4 regions of the Kocuria rhizosphaericola genome follow, and region 1 is predicted to be linked to each of the others. Evidence: riboswitches for the same ligand, from Rfam matches in the RefSeq annotation. Region 1 holds a riboswitch; each other region holds the start of a gene.
What was found. A riboswitch is a leader RNA that binds a small molecule or an ion and turns the genes downstream of it on or off. The one in region 1 is predicted to bind S-adenosylmethionine.

Region 2: it holds a riboswitch for S-adenosylmethionine, as region 1 does, so the genes downstream of both, ACH9D2_RS05815 (hypothetical protein) here and ACH9D2_RS09615 (O-acetylhomoserine aminocarboxypropyltransferase/cysteine synthase family protein) in region 1, are expected to answer to the same signal.
Region 3: it holds a riboswitch for S-adenosylmethionine, as region 1 does, so the genes downstream of both, ACH9D2_RS19075 (MetQ/NlpA family ABC transporter substrate-binding protein) here and ACH9D2_RS09615 (O-acetylhomoserine aminocarboxypropyltransferase/cysteine synthase family protein) in region 1, are expected to answer to the same signal.
Region 4: it holds a riboswitch for S-adenosylmethionine, as region 1 does, so the genes downstream of both, ACH9D2_RS17880 (bifunctional o-acetylhomoserine/o-acetylserine sulfhydrylase) here and ACH9D2_RS09615 (O-acetylhomoserine aminocarboxypropyltransferase/cysteine synthase family protein) in region 1, are expected to answer to the same signal.

The regions. Positions count from the first base shown of each region.
Region 1 covers NZ_JBISWK010000091.1:49,063-52,688, reverse strand. Annotated here, with positions in the region: gene ACH9D2_RS09620 (cystathionine gamma-synthase) at 1-482, opposite strand, end outside; gene ACH9D2_RS09615 (O-acetylhomoserine aminocarboxypropyltransferase/cysteine synthase family protein) at 491-1,807, opposite strand; SAM riboswitch class IV at 1,855-1,963, opposite strand; gene ACH9D2_RS09610 (Lrp/AsnC family transcriptional regulator) at 2,063-2,515, opposite strand; gene ACH9D2_RS09605 (thiamine pyrophosphate-dependent enzyme) at 2,758-3,626, shown strand, end outside.
Region 2 covers NZ_JBISWK010000052.1:4,720-8,345, reverse strand. Annotated here, with positions in the region: gene ACH9D2_RS05830 (cell division protein PerM) at 1-172, opposite strand, end outside; gene ACH9D2_RS05825 (glycosyltransferase) at 345-1,514, shown strand; gene ACH9D2_RS05820 (PIN domain-containing protein) at 1,518-1,901, opposite strand; gene ACH9D2_RS05815 (hypothetical protein) at 1,913-2,146, opposite strand; SAM riboswitch class IV at 2,161-2,286, opposite strand; gene ACH9D2_RS05810 (hypothetical protein) at 2,690-2,986, shown strand; gene ACH9D2_RS05805 (hypothetical protein) at 3,112-3,297, opposite strand; gene cspE (transcription antiterminator/RNA stability regulator CspE) at 3,463-3,626, opposite strand, start outside.
Region 3 covers NZ_JBISWK010000186.1:7,113-10,738, forward strand. Annotated here, with positions in the region: gene dxr (1-deoxy-D-xylulose-5-phosphate reductoisomerase) at 1-1,107, shown strand, start outside; SAM riboswitch class IV at 1,179-1,295, shown strand; gene ACH9D2_RS19075 (MetQ/NlpA family ABC transporter substrate-binding protein) at 1,395-2,288, shown strand; gene ACH9D2_RS19080 (methionine ABC transporter ATP-binding protein) at 2,285-3,364, shown strand; gene ACH9D2_RS19085 (methionine ABC transporter permease) at 3,421-3,626, shown strand, end outside.
Region 4 covers NZ_JBISWK010000175.1:12,121-15,746, reverse strand. Annotated here, with positions in the region: gene ACH9D2_RS17895 (S9 family peptidase) at 1-105, opposite strand, end outside; gene ACH9D2_RS17890 (CPBP family intramembrane glutamic endopeptidase) at 178-957, shown strand; gene ACH9D2_RS17885 (VOC family protein) at 996-1,634, opposite strand; SAM riboswitch class IV at 1,777-1,892, shown strand; gene ACH9D2_RS17880 (bifunctional o-acetylhomoserine/o-acetylserine sulfhydrylase) at 1,969-3,381, shown strand; gene metX (homoserine O-acetyltransferase MetX) at 3,378-3,626, shown strand, end outside.

The sequences.
Region 1 (3,626 bases):
AGCGGGTTGGACGGTGTCTCGAGCCACAGCACCTTGGTGGAGCCGGGCCGCACGGCCGCGCGGACGGCGTCGAGGTCGGTGATGTCCACGGGCGTCGAGGCGATGTCCCACGGGGCCAGGACCTTGGTGATCAGCCGGTTGGTGCCGCCGTAGCCGTCGGCGCCGAGCACGATGTGCTCGCCCGGGCGCAGGACCGCGCGCAGCAGGGCGTCCTCGGCGGCGATCCCCGAGGCGAACGCGAATCCGCGCTCGCCGCGCTCCAGGGCCGCGAGCTGCTCCTCGAAGCCGTTGCGGGTGGGGTTGGAGCCACGGCTGTACTCGTGGCCGGCGCGCAGCACGTTGATCCCGTCCTGGGCGAACGTGGAGGTCTGGTAGATCGGGGGGATGACCGCCCCGGTCAGCGGGTCCGGCTCCTGGCCGGCGTGGACCGCGGTGGTCGTGAAGCCCCGGTGGCGGGTGCGGGCGGCGGTGGAGGACGTCATGGCGGGGCTCACTTCCGGGTGGTCTGGACGGTGTCGAGGGCCTGGCCGAGGTCGGCCACGAGGTCCTGCGGGGACTCGAGGCCGATCGACAGCCGGATCGTGGTCTCGGCGATCCCGCCGGCCAGACGCTGCTCGGGGGTCAGCCGGCAGTGCGTCATGGCCGCGGGGTGGGCCACGAGGCTGCGGGTGTCCCCGATGTTGGCGACCAGCTTGAACAGCCGGAGCGCGTCGATGAACGGTCCCACGGCGGCGTCGGGGGCGGCGAGGTCGAAGGAGAACACGGAGCCGGTCCCGCGCGGGAAGTCCCGGGCCGCGATCCCGGCGCCGGGGTCCCCGGGCACGCCGGGGTGGTGGACGCGGGCGACGGCGGGGTGCCCGGCCAGGAACTCGGCCACCTCGAGGGCGGAGGCCGTGTGGCGGGCCACGCGCAGGTCGAGGGTCTCGGTGCCCTGCAGGATCTGGCTGGCGTTGAACGGGGACAACGTGGTGCCCAGGTCGTGCACGTACTTGGCCCGGACCAGGTGCAGGTAGGGGCTGGCCCCGGCGCACTTCTCAGCCAGGCTGAGCCCGCCCCAGCGGGCGCGGGCCTGCGTGAACTGCGGCCACTTCTCGGGCCGCGCGGACCAGTCGAAGGTCCCGCCGTCCACGACCGCCCCGGCGAGCGCGTTGCCGTGCCCGCCCAGGAACTTGGTGGCGGAGTGCACCACGATGTCGGCGCCCTTCTCGAGCGGCCGGTACAGGGCCGGGGACGCGAGGGTGTTGTCGACGACGACGGGCACCCCGGCGGCCCGGGCGACGTCGGCGATCCCGGGCAGGTCCGGCAGGGTGGCCAGCGGGTTGCCGATGGACTCGAGCAGGAACGCCCGGGTGTCGGGGCGCACGGCCGCGGCCCACGCCCCCGGGTCGGTGGGGTCCACGAAGGACACCTCGACGCCGAGGTCGGCGAGGGAGTCGGTGAGCAGGTCCACGGTCCCGCCGTAGAGCTTCTCGGAGGCCACGAGGTGCTTGCCGGCGCCCTGGCCGAGCAGGGCGAGCAGCGCGACGGCCACGGCGGACTGCCCGGAGCCGGTCGCCACGGCGCCCGCGCCGCCCTCGAGGTCGCTGATGCGCTGTTCGAGCACCGCCACCGTGGGGTTGCCGGTGCGCGTGTAGGTGAAGCCCGGCCGGGTCTGGGCGAACATCTGCTTGGCCGCCTCGTAGTCCGGGAACTCGAACGCCGCGGTCTGGTAGATCGGCACCGTCAGGGTGCGCTGGGTGACGTCGCCGTGGGTGCCGGCGTGGATCTGCCGGGTCGCGAGGTCGTGGTCGGTCACGGGGATGGACATGGCGCTGCTCCTGTGCCTTGCTCTTACCCGCACCGGACGGCCGCGGTCACCCGGGGGTGCCGCAGTGGATGCAGGCCGCTTCTTCATCCGAACCACCCAATGAGCATGGGGTTGGTGCGCGACCCAGTCGGAGCTTGGCGGTCACGTCTCGTGAAGCTGGAACAACACTATGCGCAGAGGTAGTGGGTGTCTCCCCGCGACGGAAGATGACGACCGTGACGGTTCATGACGCGGACCGTGCGCACCGGACCCGCGTCAGGCCCGTGTGTCGATGTCCTCGAAGACCAGGAACGTCTGCGTGTCCACCACGCCGGGCAGCTGCTGGATGTGCTCGAAGATCACCTGCCGCAGGTGCACCGTGTCCACGGCCCGGATCAGCAGCATGACGTCGAAGTTCCCGCCCACCAGGGCGATGTGGTGCACGGCCGGAATGGCCTGGAGCTGGGCGCACAGCTCCCGCCAGGTGTTCTGCTGGAGCTTGAGCGTCACATACGCGGAGGCCTGCAGCCCCGCCCGCACGGGGTCGATCACAGTGCTGAAGCGCAGGATCACGCCTTCGTCCCGGAGCCGGTTGATGCGGGCGTAGGCGTGGGCCCGGGAGACGTGCACGGCCGCGGCGATCGCGGTCACCGACTGCCTCGCGTCCCGGGACAGCTCCGCGAGGATCTTCCGGTCGGTCTCGTCCAGCTGCACGGGGGTCGAGGGCACGGCGGGCTCCTTCGGGGTGGGTGGGTCGCGGGGTGCGGAACGGGTCGGACGAATGCGTGTGCTCCACGCCACACTAGAACATTTCGTCCACATATTGTGCACTGTGTGTCACAGTCTTCTGCACTTTCCCGGCTCTCTGGGTACGAACCATGTCCGGATCGCATACTGGGGAGACAGAGCTGCACCAGCCTTCCTGCCTTCCCGGGCCCGCGTCCGGGCCGGGGACCGACCGAGGGGACACCATGAGCCAGACCGCCGAGACCCCCGAGGACCCGATCCTCCGGGCCTCCCAGAGCTTCGGCATCACGCCGGAGCAGTACATGCTCCCGGCCCGCGGCGAGATCCGCATGGTCGACCCGAGCGGGCGGCTGCTCGCCCCCGAGGAGCAGGGCACCGGCCCCGGCCACGAGTACCCGCTGCCCGCCAGCGACGTCCTGCTGGACGCCTACGAGAAGCTGGTGGTCGGGCGGCGGGTCAACGACCAGAACTCCGCGCTGGTCCGCCAGGGCCGGATGGCGGTCTACCCGTCCAGCCACGGCCAGGAGGCGTGCCAGGTGGCGGCCGCCCTGTGCCTGGAGCAGGACGACTGGCTGTTCCCCACCTACCGGGACACCGTGGCGGTCATGACCAAGGGCGTGGACCCCATGCAGGTCATGGCGATCTTCCGCGGCGAGTGGCACGGCGGCTACGACCCGTACGAGCACCGCGTGGGCATCCAGTCCACGCCGCTGACCACCCAGCTGCTGCACGCGGTGGGCGTGGCCCACGCCGCGAAGCTGCGCGGCGAGGACACCGTGGTCCTGGCGATGTGCGGCGACGGCGCCACGAGCGAGGGCGACTTCCACGAGGCCCTGAACTTCGCGGCCGTGTTCAAGCTGCCGGTCGTGTTCTTCGTGCAGAACAACGGCTACGCGATCTCCGTGCCCCTGTCCCAGCAGTCCGCGGCCCCGAGCCTCGCCCACAAGGCGGTCGGCTACGGCATGGCCGGCGAGCGCGTGGACGGCAACGACCTCGTGGCGCTGCTCGCCACCCTGCGCCGCGCCGTGGACCTGGCGCGCTCCGAGTCCGAGCCCCTCCTCCTCGAGGCGCACACCTACCGCATGCAGGCCCA
Region 2 (3,626 bases), on a different contig from region 1:
GCGTGAGGTGGGCGAGCAGCCACACGTGGCCGGAGAGCACGAACCCGCCGATCAGGCCGAGGGTGTCGAAGCCGTCGGCGAGCCACACCATGAGGACGGTCAGCAGGACCAGCAGGTAGGACACCACGGCCACGGAGCCGAGTTCCAGCACGCCCTGCAGCCACAGCGGCATCGGCACGCCACGGCGGTCGGGGCGTGCTGCGGGGGAGGAAGAGCCATGGGAGTTCATCACCGCCCATCCTCCCACGCCCGCGCGGCGCCCCGGCAGAGGCTTCACGGCGCCTTCACCGGCGGGCCACGTGCCGCTTCCCGTCCGGTCGCCCGCCCCGGGCAGGCTCGCGCACATGAGAGTCGCCGTGGTCGCCGAGCAGTTCCTCCCCCACCTGAACGGAGTCACCCACTCGGTGCTCCGGGTCGTCGAGCAGCTGGTCGCCGGGGGGCACGACGTCGCCGTCCTGGCACCCTCCTACGACCCCGCGCCGCTCGGGCGCCTCGTGGAGGACGTCGTCGAGGACCTCGACGGGGTGCCGGTGCACCGGCTGCCCGCCGTTCCCCTCACCGGCTACCCGGCCGTGCGCGTAGCCGGGGGGACCGTGGCGCGGGTGCGCCGGCAGCTGGCGCGCTTCCGGCCGGACGTGGTCCACGTGGCCTCCCCGTTCGTGCTGGGCCGCCGGGCGATCCTGGCGGCCCAGCAGCTCGGGGTGCCGTGCGTGGCGGTCTACCAGACGGACGTGCCCGGATACGCGGCCAAGTACGGGGCGCCGTTCCTCGAGCATCTCCTGTGGGGGCACGTGCGCTCCATGCACAACCTCGCCACGCTCACGCTCGCGCCGTCCACCTCGGCGGTCCGGCAGCTCACCGAGCACGGCGTCCACGACGTGCACCTGTGGCGGCGCGGGGTGGACACCACCCGCTTCTGCCCCCGGCACCGGGACGAGCAGTGGCGGGAGGAGGTCGGCGGCGGCCGGCGGATCGTCGGCTACGTGGGCCGGATCGCGCCGGAGAAGCAGGTCGAGGACCTCGCCGCGGTCGCGGACCTGCCCGGCACGCGGCTCGTGGTCGTGGGCTCGGGGCCGGAGGAGGACGCCCTGCGCCGCCGGCTCCCGCAGGCCCACTTCACCGGGCGGCGCAGCGGCGCCGACCTCGCGCGCATCATGGCGTCCTTCGACGTGTTCGTCCATCCCGGCGAGTTCGAGACGTTCTGCCAGACGATCCAGGAGGCCATGGCCTCCGGGGTGCCGGTCGTCGCGACCGGTCGGGGCGGGCCGCTCGACCTCGTGGACCGGTCCCGCACCGGCTGGCTCTACCCCCCGGGCGACCTCGGTGCGCTCCGCGGGCACGTGGTCGACCTCCTGGGCGACGAGGCGAAGCGGGCCGCGTTCGGCGCCGCCGCGCACGCGGCGGTCCAGGGCCGGACGTGGGACGTCCTGGTCGGACAGCTGCTCGAGCACTACGAGCACGCCGTGGAGCTCTCGGTGCGGGGGCGCGGCCCGCGCCACCGCCGCGCCGGCTGAGGGCTACCGCCGGGCGGGGGCCGCGTCCAGCACGGACGCCCCGGTGCCGGCGTACCGCCCCGGCTCCACGGTCAGCACGGTCAGCCCGTGCACCTGGGCCGTGGCGGCGGTGAGCCCGGCGAGCGGGTCGGCGGCCACCGTCGCGCCCAGCGAGCCCCACGCCCGGGCCACGGCGGCGTCCACCGGGAGCACCCGGCCCGGGAAGCGCAGCTCGAGCTGCTCCACCCACAGCGTCTCGTCGGGCCGCTCGGCGAGCAGCTCGCCGAGCACCGTGGCCGGCAGGAACAGCCGCCGGTGGCCGTGCCGGCGCAGGGCTTCGGCCAGCCCGGGGCAGCGCTCCGGGGTGCGCACCCCCAGCAGCACGGAACGGTCCAGGAGCAGGTCCACGGCGCGGGACCTCAGGCCGCGGCGGCGAGCTCCCCGCGGGCCGGAGCCAGCAGGAAGTCCACGAACTCGGTGCGGGCCTGCACGGCACGGGCGTAGTCCTCGAGGCTCATGGCGGAGACGCTGATGGGCGGGACGCTCCGGGCCGGGTCGCTCGGGACCGGGTCCCTTCCGGCTGGGACGCCCGGGGCGGTCTCGGAGAACGCTCCGGCACGGGCGGAGGGGGCAGGGGTGCGGGGGTCGGACATGACCGGGGATCCTTCGGGCGCTCTTGCTCGCACCGGGTACCGCCGCGGCGGTGATGCGAGCCGCTTCGTCATCCGAACCACCCGTGAACATGGGGTTGGTGCCCGGTCAAGTCGGAGCTTGCCGACCGGGTCTCTTGAAGCTGTCTCCATTGAACCACATCGGCGAGCTCCGCCCCGGCGGCATCCCGCGCCGCCCACCTGTGCGCCGGTCTTCCCCGGGACGTCACCGCTGCGACACCTCGGCGACACATCCCTCCGCTGGAATGGGCTCGGAACACCGGGGACGGCGCCGACGACGAGCCCGAGCATTACGTTTCAGTGACACAACTCACGACTCGCTTGTCGAGGTGTCGGAGCTCCGGGGTAGCCTGGATCTGCTTCTCGAGATGCGGCGTCCACGTGCTCGACCGGAGATCGACGATCCCCGACGAGCCCGTGGAGAGGCTCCGACCCGCTGCGCGCCAACCCGATGTTCCCGGGTGGATCGGATGACGAAGCGGCGGGCAACGCCATCGGATGCCTGCAAGAACGTCAGGAGAAAACATGACCATGTCCGAAGAAAGAACAGCCATCACCACCGACCAGCGCGAGGAGTGGATCGACGTGACCGTCACCGCCCTCCCCGATCTGCACCTCGTCCGGCTCACGTCGACCGACGGGGACGTGCAGGAGTACCTGAGCCCTGAGGCCGACGACCTCGCCGCCGCGGCGGAGCACGCGGAGGGAACCGCGCAATGGTGCGCCAAGTACCGCCAGCTCCTCGTCCCCGGAGCCCTCGCGGCCACCGGACGGCACCCGTTCTTCAAGCTCCACCCCTCGTCCCTCCCGCTGTCGGCGTAGCCTGCGGGCAGGACACGACGGAGGCCGCAGCCCATCGGGCTGCGGCCTCCGTCGTGGCCGGGCGCGGTGGATGCACGAGTGCAGGTACACGGACGAGCAGGCGTGCGGAGGGGTCCGCACGGCGCTCACTCAAGACCGTAGTCCCCCGCGGAGCCCCAGCCGCCGGCCTCGTCGGCGGAGCCGTCGAACTCCCACTCGGAGGCCTCGAGCTCGAAGGGCACGGTGACCTCCAGCTCGGCGTCGGGAATCCGGTTGACCACGAAGGGGTCCTCCGGCTCCGCCGCCGCGGGGCGCGGATCGGGAACGCTCACGGTGCTTCCTCCCGGGGCTCTGCTGCGGCGCGTCTCGCCCGCGCTTCTCTCCCAGTGATTCTGCCCCGTGAGACGCCCCCCGTGGGGCACGACGACAGAACCGCCGCCGGGCGGAGCCCGACGACGGTTCTGGAGGATCTGCGGGCCGGGGCCCGAGCAGGATCCTTAGGAGATGACGTTGATGTTCGCGGCCTGGGGGCCCTTGGGGCCGTCCTGGGTCTCGAACTCGACGCGGTCGTTCTCGTTCAGCGAGCGGAAGCCGTTCGAGTTGATCGCGGAGAAGTGGGCGAAGACGTCCTTGGAGCCGTCCTCGGGGGTGATGAAGCCGA
Region 3 (3,626 bases), on a different contig from region 1:
ACCGTGGTCGCCCTCGCCGCCGGACGGAGCCGCCTCGAGCTGCTGGCCGACCAGGCCGTCGAGACCCGCGCCGCGCTCGTGGCCACGAGCGGCACCGGCGAGGACGCCGCCCGGCTGGCCCGCCTGATCGCGGAGCGGGCCACGTCCGCCCGGGCGGGGGACTACCGCCCCGAGATCGAGCACGGCCCCGACGCCGCGTCCACGGCCGCCGCCCATCCCGGCGCGGAACTCGTGCTCAACGGCATCACCGGCTCCATCGGGCTCGCCCCCACGCTGGCGGCGCTGCGGGCCGGGCACAAGCTCGCCCTGGCGAACAAGGAGTCGCTGATCGCCGGCGGCGCCCTCGTCAAGGCGGCCGCCGCGGCCACCGGGGACCCGGACGCGCTGATCCCCGTGGACTCCGAGCACTCCGCGCTCGCGCAGGCGTTGCGCGGCGGCTCCGCCGGGGAGGTGGACCGGCTCGTGCTGACGGCCTCCGGCGGCCCGTTCCGCGGCCGGTCCCGGGCGGAGCTCGAGACGGTCACGCCGGCGGACGCGCTGCGCCACCCGACGTGGGACATGGGCCTGATGGTGACGACCAACTCGGCGTCCATGGTGAACAAGGCCCTCGAGGTGCTCGAGGCCCACCTGCTCTTCGAGGTGCCCCTCGAGCGGATCGACGTGGTGGTCCACCCGCAGTCGGTGGTCCACTCCATGGTCCAGTTCGTGGACGGCTCCACCCTCGCCCAGGCCTCGCCCCCGGACATGCGCCTGCCCATCGCCCTCGGTCTGGCCTGGCCCCACCGGGTGCCCGGCGCGGCCCTGCCGTGCGACTGGACGCGCGCCACCGAGTGGACCTTCGAGCCCCTCGACCCCGTGGCGTTCCCCGCCGTCGAGCTCATCAAGGCGGCGGGGGAGCGGGGCGGGACGTTCCCCGCCGTGTTCAACGCGGCCAACGAGGAGGCGGTGCACGCCTTCCACGACGGCCGCATCCGGTTCCCGGCCATCGTGGACACGGTCGCGGCGGTGCTGGACGAGCACGACGACGACGGCCCGCTGGAGCTCGAGGCCGTCCTGGCGGCCGAGCGCCGGGCCCGCCGCCGGGCCCGCGAGGTCCTCGCCGGCTGACCGGGCGCCTCCGCCCGGGCGCCCGCACCGGGGCACCGGACCCCGGCGCCGCCGTGCTAGTCTGTCCGCCGGATGACGAGTCCCAGCACGAAGCCCTGGCTTGCTGGGCGGCAACCCTCTCCCGTAGTGGGGTGCCCCAGGTGAACCATCCGGCCACGGCCGACGACGGTCGGCGGCAAGTACGGCTCGACGCCCACCGCGCCCTTCCGCGCGCCGATCGGCCGTCGCCGCCGGATCCCGGCCCTGGTGGAACCTCCGACACCTACGGACCCACGGAAAGGCACCACATGCGATCGCAGCGCCTCCCCCTCCTCGCCCTGGCCACGACCCTCGGCCTCACCCTCACCGCCTGCGGCGGCTCCGCCGGGGAGTCCTCCGGCGAGGGCGTCCTCGCCGACGACAAGGTCACCATCGGTGTCGTGGGCACCGACCCGACCCACGACGCCCTCAAGAAGCTGGCCGAGGAGCAGGGCATCACCGTCGAGTACGTCGACTTCTCCGACTACAACCAGCCGAACCCCGCCACCGAGTCCGGCGACGTGGAGATGACCTGGTTCCAGCACATCCCGTTCCTCGCGGACTACAACAACTCGGCCGGGGGCTCGATCACCCCGATCGGCTCGACCTCGATCTACCCGCTGGGCCTGTACTCCAACCAGTACGACTCCGTCGAGCAGTTCCAGAAGGGCGACGAGATCGCGGTGCCCAACGACGCCGTGAACCTCTCCCGCGCCCTGCTCGTCCTCGAGTCCGCGGGCCTGGTCGAGCTGACCTCCGACACCCTCATCCCCACCGAGCTCGACGTCGACACCGAGGCCTCGACGGTGAAGGTCACCCCGGTCTCCGCGGAGCAGACGGTGCTCTCGCTGGACTCGGTGGCCGGCTCGGTCATCAACAACGACTTCCTCTCGCGGGCGGACATCGACCCGAAGTCGGCGCTCGCCCAGGACGACCCCGAGGCCGAGGGCTCGCGCGCCTATGTCAACCTCTTCACCACGACCGAGGAGCTCGCCGACGACGAGACCCTCCAGCAGGTGGCCGGCCTCTACCACGAGGAGCCCGTGCTCGAGGCCGAGATGACGGAGACGAAGGACACCGCCGTGCCGCTGCAGCTGGAGCAGCAGGAGCTGCAGGAGCTGACCGAGCGCTACCAGCAGGAGCTCAAGGACCAGGAGCAGTGAGCGCGGCGGTCCCCGCCGGGCCGCCCTCACCCGGGCGCCCGGACGAGGTGCTCGTCCGCTTCAGCAACGTCTCCAAGACCTTCCGCACCGGCTCGGGGCGGGCGGCGCGGGAGGTGCTCGCGGTCGACGACGTCAGCCTCGACGTCCGCCGCGGCGAGATCTTCGGCGTGATCGGCTACTCCGGGGCCGGCAAGTCCACCCTGGTGCGCCTGATCAACGGGCTCGAGCCCGTGTCCTCGGGCTCCCTGACCGTGGAGGGCTTCGAGGTGGCCGGCCGGCGCGAGACCGAGCTGGCGCCCGTGCGGCAGGAGATCGGCATGATCTTCCAGCAGTTCAACCTCTTCACCTCCCGCACCGTCGCCGGCAACGTCGAGTACCCGCTCAAGCGGGCCGGCTGGCCCAAGGAGAAGCGCAGGGCCCGGGTGGCCGAGCTGCTCGAGTTCGTGGGCCTGTCCGCGCGGGCCCGCAACTACCCGGAGCAGCTCTCCGGCGGGCAGAAGCAGCGCGTGGGCATCGCCCGCGCCCTGGCGACCAGTCCGAAGCTGCTCCTGGCCGACGAGTCGACGAGCGCCCTCGACCCGGAGACCACGCAGGAGGTGCTCCAGGTGCTGCAGCGGGTCAACCGGGAACTGGGGATCACCATCGTGATCATCACCCACGAGATGGACGTGGTCCGGGCGATCGCCGACCGGGTGGCCGTGATGCAGGACGGGAAGGTCGTGGAGCACGGCTCCACCGTGGACATCTTCGCCCGGCCCCGCACCGAGACCGCCCGCCGCTTCGTCTCCTCCGTCCTGCACTCGGTGCCCGACGCCCGCGAGGTGGAGCGGCTGCGCCGCGCCCACCGCGGCCGCCTGGTGATCGTGGACGTCGGCGACGGCGTGGACATCGGCGGGGTGCTCTCCGACGGCGCCGCCCGCGGAGTCCGCTTCACCATCGCCTACGGCGGGATCAGCGTGCTCCAGGAGCAGTCCTTCGGGTCCCTGACCTTCGAGCTGACGGGCGAGGACGCGGCTGTGCAGGCCGTGGTCGACGAGATGTCCCGCATCACGACCCTGAGAGAGGTGGCCGCGTGAACGACTGGTCCGTCCTGGGACCCGAGCTGCTGGCCGCGCTCGGGGAGACCCTCTACATGGTGGCCGTCACGCTGCTGCTCGCCGGTGCGCTCGGACTGCTCGTGGGCGTGGGCCTCTACGTCACCCGCCGCGGCAACATCCTGGAGAACCGCGCGGTCCACGAGGGGCTCAACCTCGTGGTGAACTTCGTCCGGCCGATCCCGTTCATCATCCTGCTGGCCGCGCTCGGACCGGTGACCCAGGAGGTCGTCGGGACCCGGCT
Region 4 (3,626 bases), on a different contig from region 1:
GGGGGAGTCCTTGTCCCGCATCCACTCGTACGGGTCGGAGAACACGTGGCCGTGGAAGGCGCGCTCGACGGGCTGCTGGCGGATCTGCGGGGGAAGGACAGTCATGGCCCCCATCCTAGGGAAGTCGTCCCGGGAGAGGACGGGCCGGGGCGGCCGGGCCGGTGCCAGAATGGCCGCATGAGCACCCCGGCCCACCTCGCCCCGCGACCGCCCGCCTTCGGATCCACCCGCGCCGACCTGTGGCTGCAGGTGCTGCTGGTCCTGGGCGTGTCCCTGGGCGCCTCGGCCCTCTACGCGGTGCTCTCCCTCGCCGAGCACCTCGCCCGCGGGCCGCTGTCCGAGGCGCAAGCCACGATGAACCCGCCGCTGAGCCTGCAACCGCTCTTCGACCTGCTGCGCCAGCTCACCGGCATCGCCCTGGACCTGGTGCCGGTGCTGCTGGCCCTGTACCTGCTCGCCGGCTCCGCCGGTGCGCTGGGCACGGTCCGCCGGCGGATCGGTCTCGACGCCCGCATGCCCGTCCCGGACCTCGGCCTGGGCACCGTGCTCTTCCTGCTCATGGGGCTGGGGACGCTGGTGCTCTACGGCGCGGGCCGGGCCCTGGGCGTCACCGCCGAGGTCACGACGTCCGGGCTCGCCGAGCACTGGTGGACGGTTCCCGTGCTGCTGCTCTCGGCCGTGCGCCACGCCCTGGTCGAGGAGGTCGTCGTGGTCGCGTTCCTCACCGACCGGCTGACCCGCATCGGCTGGAGCTGGCCCGTGGTGCTGGTGGTCACGGCCCTGTTCCGCGGCAGCTACCACCTGTACCAGGGGATCGGGCCGTTCCTCGGCAACGTGCTGATGGGCCTGGTGTTCGCGGAGCTCTACCGGCGCACCGGCCGGGTGATGCCCCTCGTCGTCGCGCACTTCCTGCTGGACGCCGTGGGATTCCTCGGCGCCGCCCGGCTGCTGGGCTGAGCCGGGGTCCGCCGGGCGGGCCCCGGGCCCTCCCGGCCTCAGATGGTGACGGGGCCGTCCGGGGTGGTGAACGTGACGGAGAGCACCCCCGGGGTGCCGTCCGGATAGCGCCAGTCGACCTCCAGGTCCTGGAGCGCGGTCTCGACGGGGGCGCCCAGCCACTCGGCGACCCGTTCCGGGGCCCCGGCGATGCACATCCCCGCGAGGCCCACGTCCGTGATCCGCGCCTGCGACGGGTGCATCTCGGGGCCGGACTCGAAGTGCACCATGAACGGCAGCTGGGGGTCGGCGATCAGGCCCTTGACGCCGATCTGGCGCCACTCGAGGCACCGCCCGTCCGGGAACACCCGCTGACCGGGCACGGACCGGCGCCCGAGGCGCTGCTCGAAGGGGGTGAGGTCGTCGACCTCCACGACCCAGCCGAGCCAGCCGCCGCCGGCCTCGGACCGGGCGCGCACGGCCTGGCCGAAGGGCGCCTTCTCCGCCGCCGGGTGCTGGAGGACCTCGACGACCTCCACGTACTGGTGGTTGGTGAGGGGCAGGATCATGTTGCGGGTGCCGAAACGTGGGTGCACCCCACCCTTGACCGGCTCGATCCCGAGCTGGTCCGCGATGCGCTCGGTGGTGGCCGCCAGGCCCTCCGGGCGGCAGGCGTAGGACACGTGGTCGACTCTCATGGGCTCATCGTGGCACCCTGTGAGTTTCGTCTCCAAATCGGTCTGCGACGCGCCCGGCGTGGTGCCCCCGGCGCCCCGCGCCGGGCGTCACGGCCGGACCCGGCTTGACGCCGTGTCGCCCGAATCCGGAGAATGCTGTCCAGGTCATGAGCGCCAGCGTCCAAGCCCCAGCTAGCTGGCCGGCAACCCTCCACCGCGGTGGGGTGCCCTGGGTGAAGACCAGGCTCCTCGCGACCGGCGAGCGAGCAAGCGCGGGTCCCCGGTGCCCGGCCCTTCCCGGCCGCACCGCCTCGGCCGGGACGGGACCCCTGACACCCGCAAGGAGTCCCACGGCATGTCCGAGTCCCCCGCTTCCAGCACCGACGTCCCCGCTTCCGGCACCGACGTCTTCACCGCCGAACGGCCCACCCCGGAGAACCCGGGGGGCTGGGCCTTCGAGACCCGGCAGATCCACGCGGGGCAGAGCCCCGACCCGGTCACCGGCTCCCGGGCCCTGCCGATCCACCAGACCACATCCTTCGTCTTCCCGGACGCCCAGGCCGCGGCCGACCGCTTCGCGCTCGCCGAGCTCGGCCCGATCTACACGCGGATCGGGAACCCGACCACGGAGGTCGTGGAGAACCGGATCGCCGCCCTGGAGGGCGGCGTGGGCGCCCTGATGCTCAGCGCGGGGCAGTCGGCGACCACGTTCGCGGTGCTCAACGTCGCCGGCGCGGGCGACCACATCGTGGCCAGCCCGAGCCTCTACGGCGGGACCTACAACCTGTTCAAGTACACGCTGCCCAAGCTCGGCGTCGAGACCACCTTCGTGACGGACCCGGACGACCCCGAGGCCTGGCGGCGGGCGGTCCGGCCGAACACCAAGGCCTTCTTCGCGGAGACGATCCCGAACCCGCGCAACGACGTCCTCGACATCGAGACCGTCTCCGGGATCGCCCACGACCACGAGGTGCCGCTCATCGTGGACAACACCGTGGCGACCCCGTACCTGGTCCAGCCCTTCCGCTGGGGCGCGGACGTCGTGGTGCACTCGGCCACCAAGTTCCTGGGTGGGCACGGCACGGCGATCGGCGGCGTCATCGTGGACTCCGGCGCCTTCGACTTCGGCCGCTACCCGGAGCGCTTCCCCGGCTTCAACCTGCCCGACGAGTCCTACGGCGGACTCGTCTACGCCCAGGCACTGGGGGCGGAGGGCCCCTTCGGCGTCAATCTGTCCTACATCCTCAAGGCCCGGGTGCAGCTGCTGCGCGACCTCGGCTCGGCGATCTCCCCGTTCAACGCGTTCCTCATCGAGCAGGGCATCGAGACGCTGTCCCTGCGGATGGAGCGGCACGTGGACAACGCCGGGAAGGTGGCCCGCTGGCTCGAGGCGCGCGAGGACGTGCGCTCGGTGTCCTGGGCCGGACTGGAGTCCTCCCCCTGGCACGGGCGGGCGCAGAAGTACGCGCCCCTCGGCGCCGGCTCGATCCTGGGCTTCGTCCTCGACGGCGGCCGGGAGGCCGGAGCCGCCTTCGTGGACGCCCTGACCCTGCACTCGAACGTCGCGAACATCGGCGACGTCCGCTCCCTCGTGATCCACCCGGCGTCCACCACGCACAGCCAGCTCCTGCCCGAGGAGCAGCTGGCCTCCGGCGTGGAGCCCGGCTTCGTGCGCCTGTCCGTGGGCCTGGAGAACATCGACGACATCCTGGCGGACCTGGGGCAGGGCTTCGCCGCGGCCGCGGCCGTGCACGGGGGACAGGAGTGACCGTGACCGTCGTGAAGGGCGCCGACGCCGGGACCGCCGTCCGCGAGGACGGCGTGCCGCGCATGGCCGGGATCGGCGAGCTGGAGCTCGAGTCGGGCTTCCGGCTGCCCGAGGTCCGGATCGCCTACGAGACCTGGGGGACGCTCGCCCCGGACGGGTCCAACGCGGTGCTCGTGGAGCACGCCCTCACCGGGGACACCCACGTGGCGGCGGGCAGGGCCCGTCACGGCGCCCCCGAGGCGGAG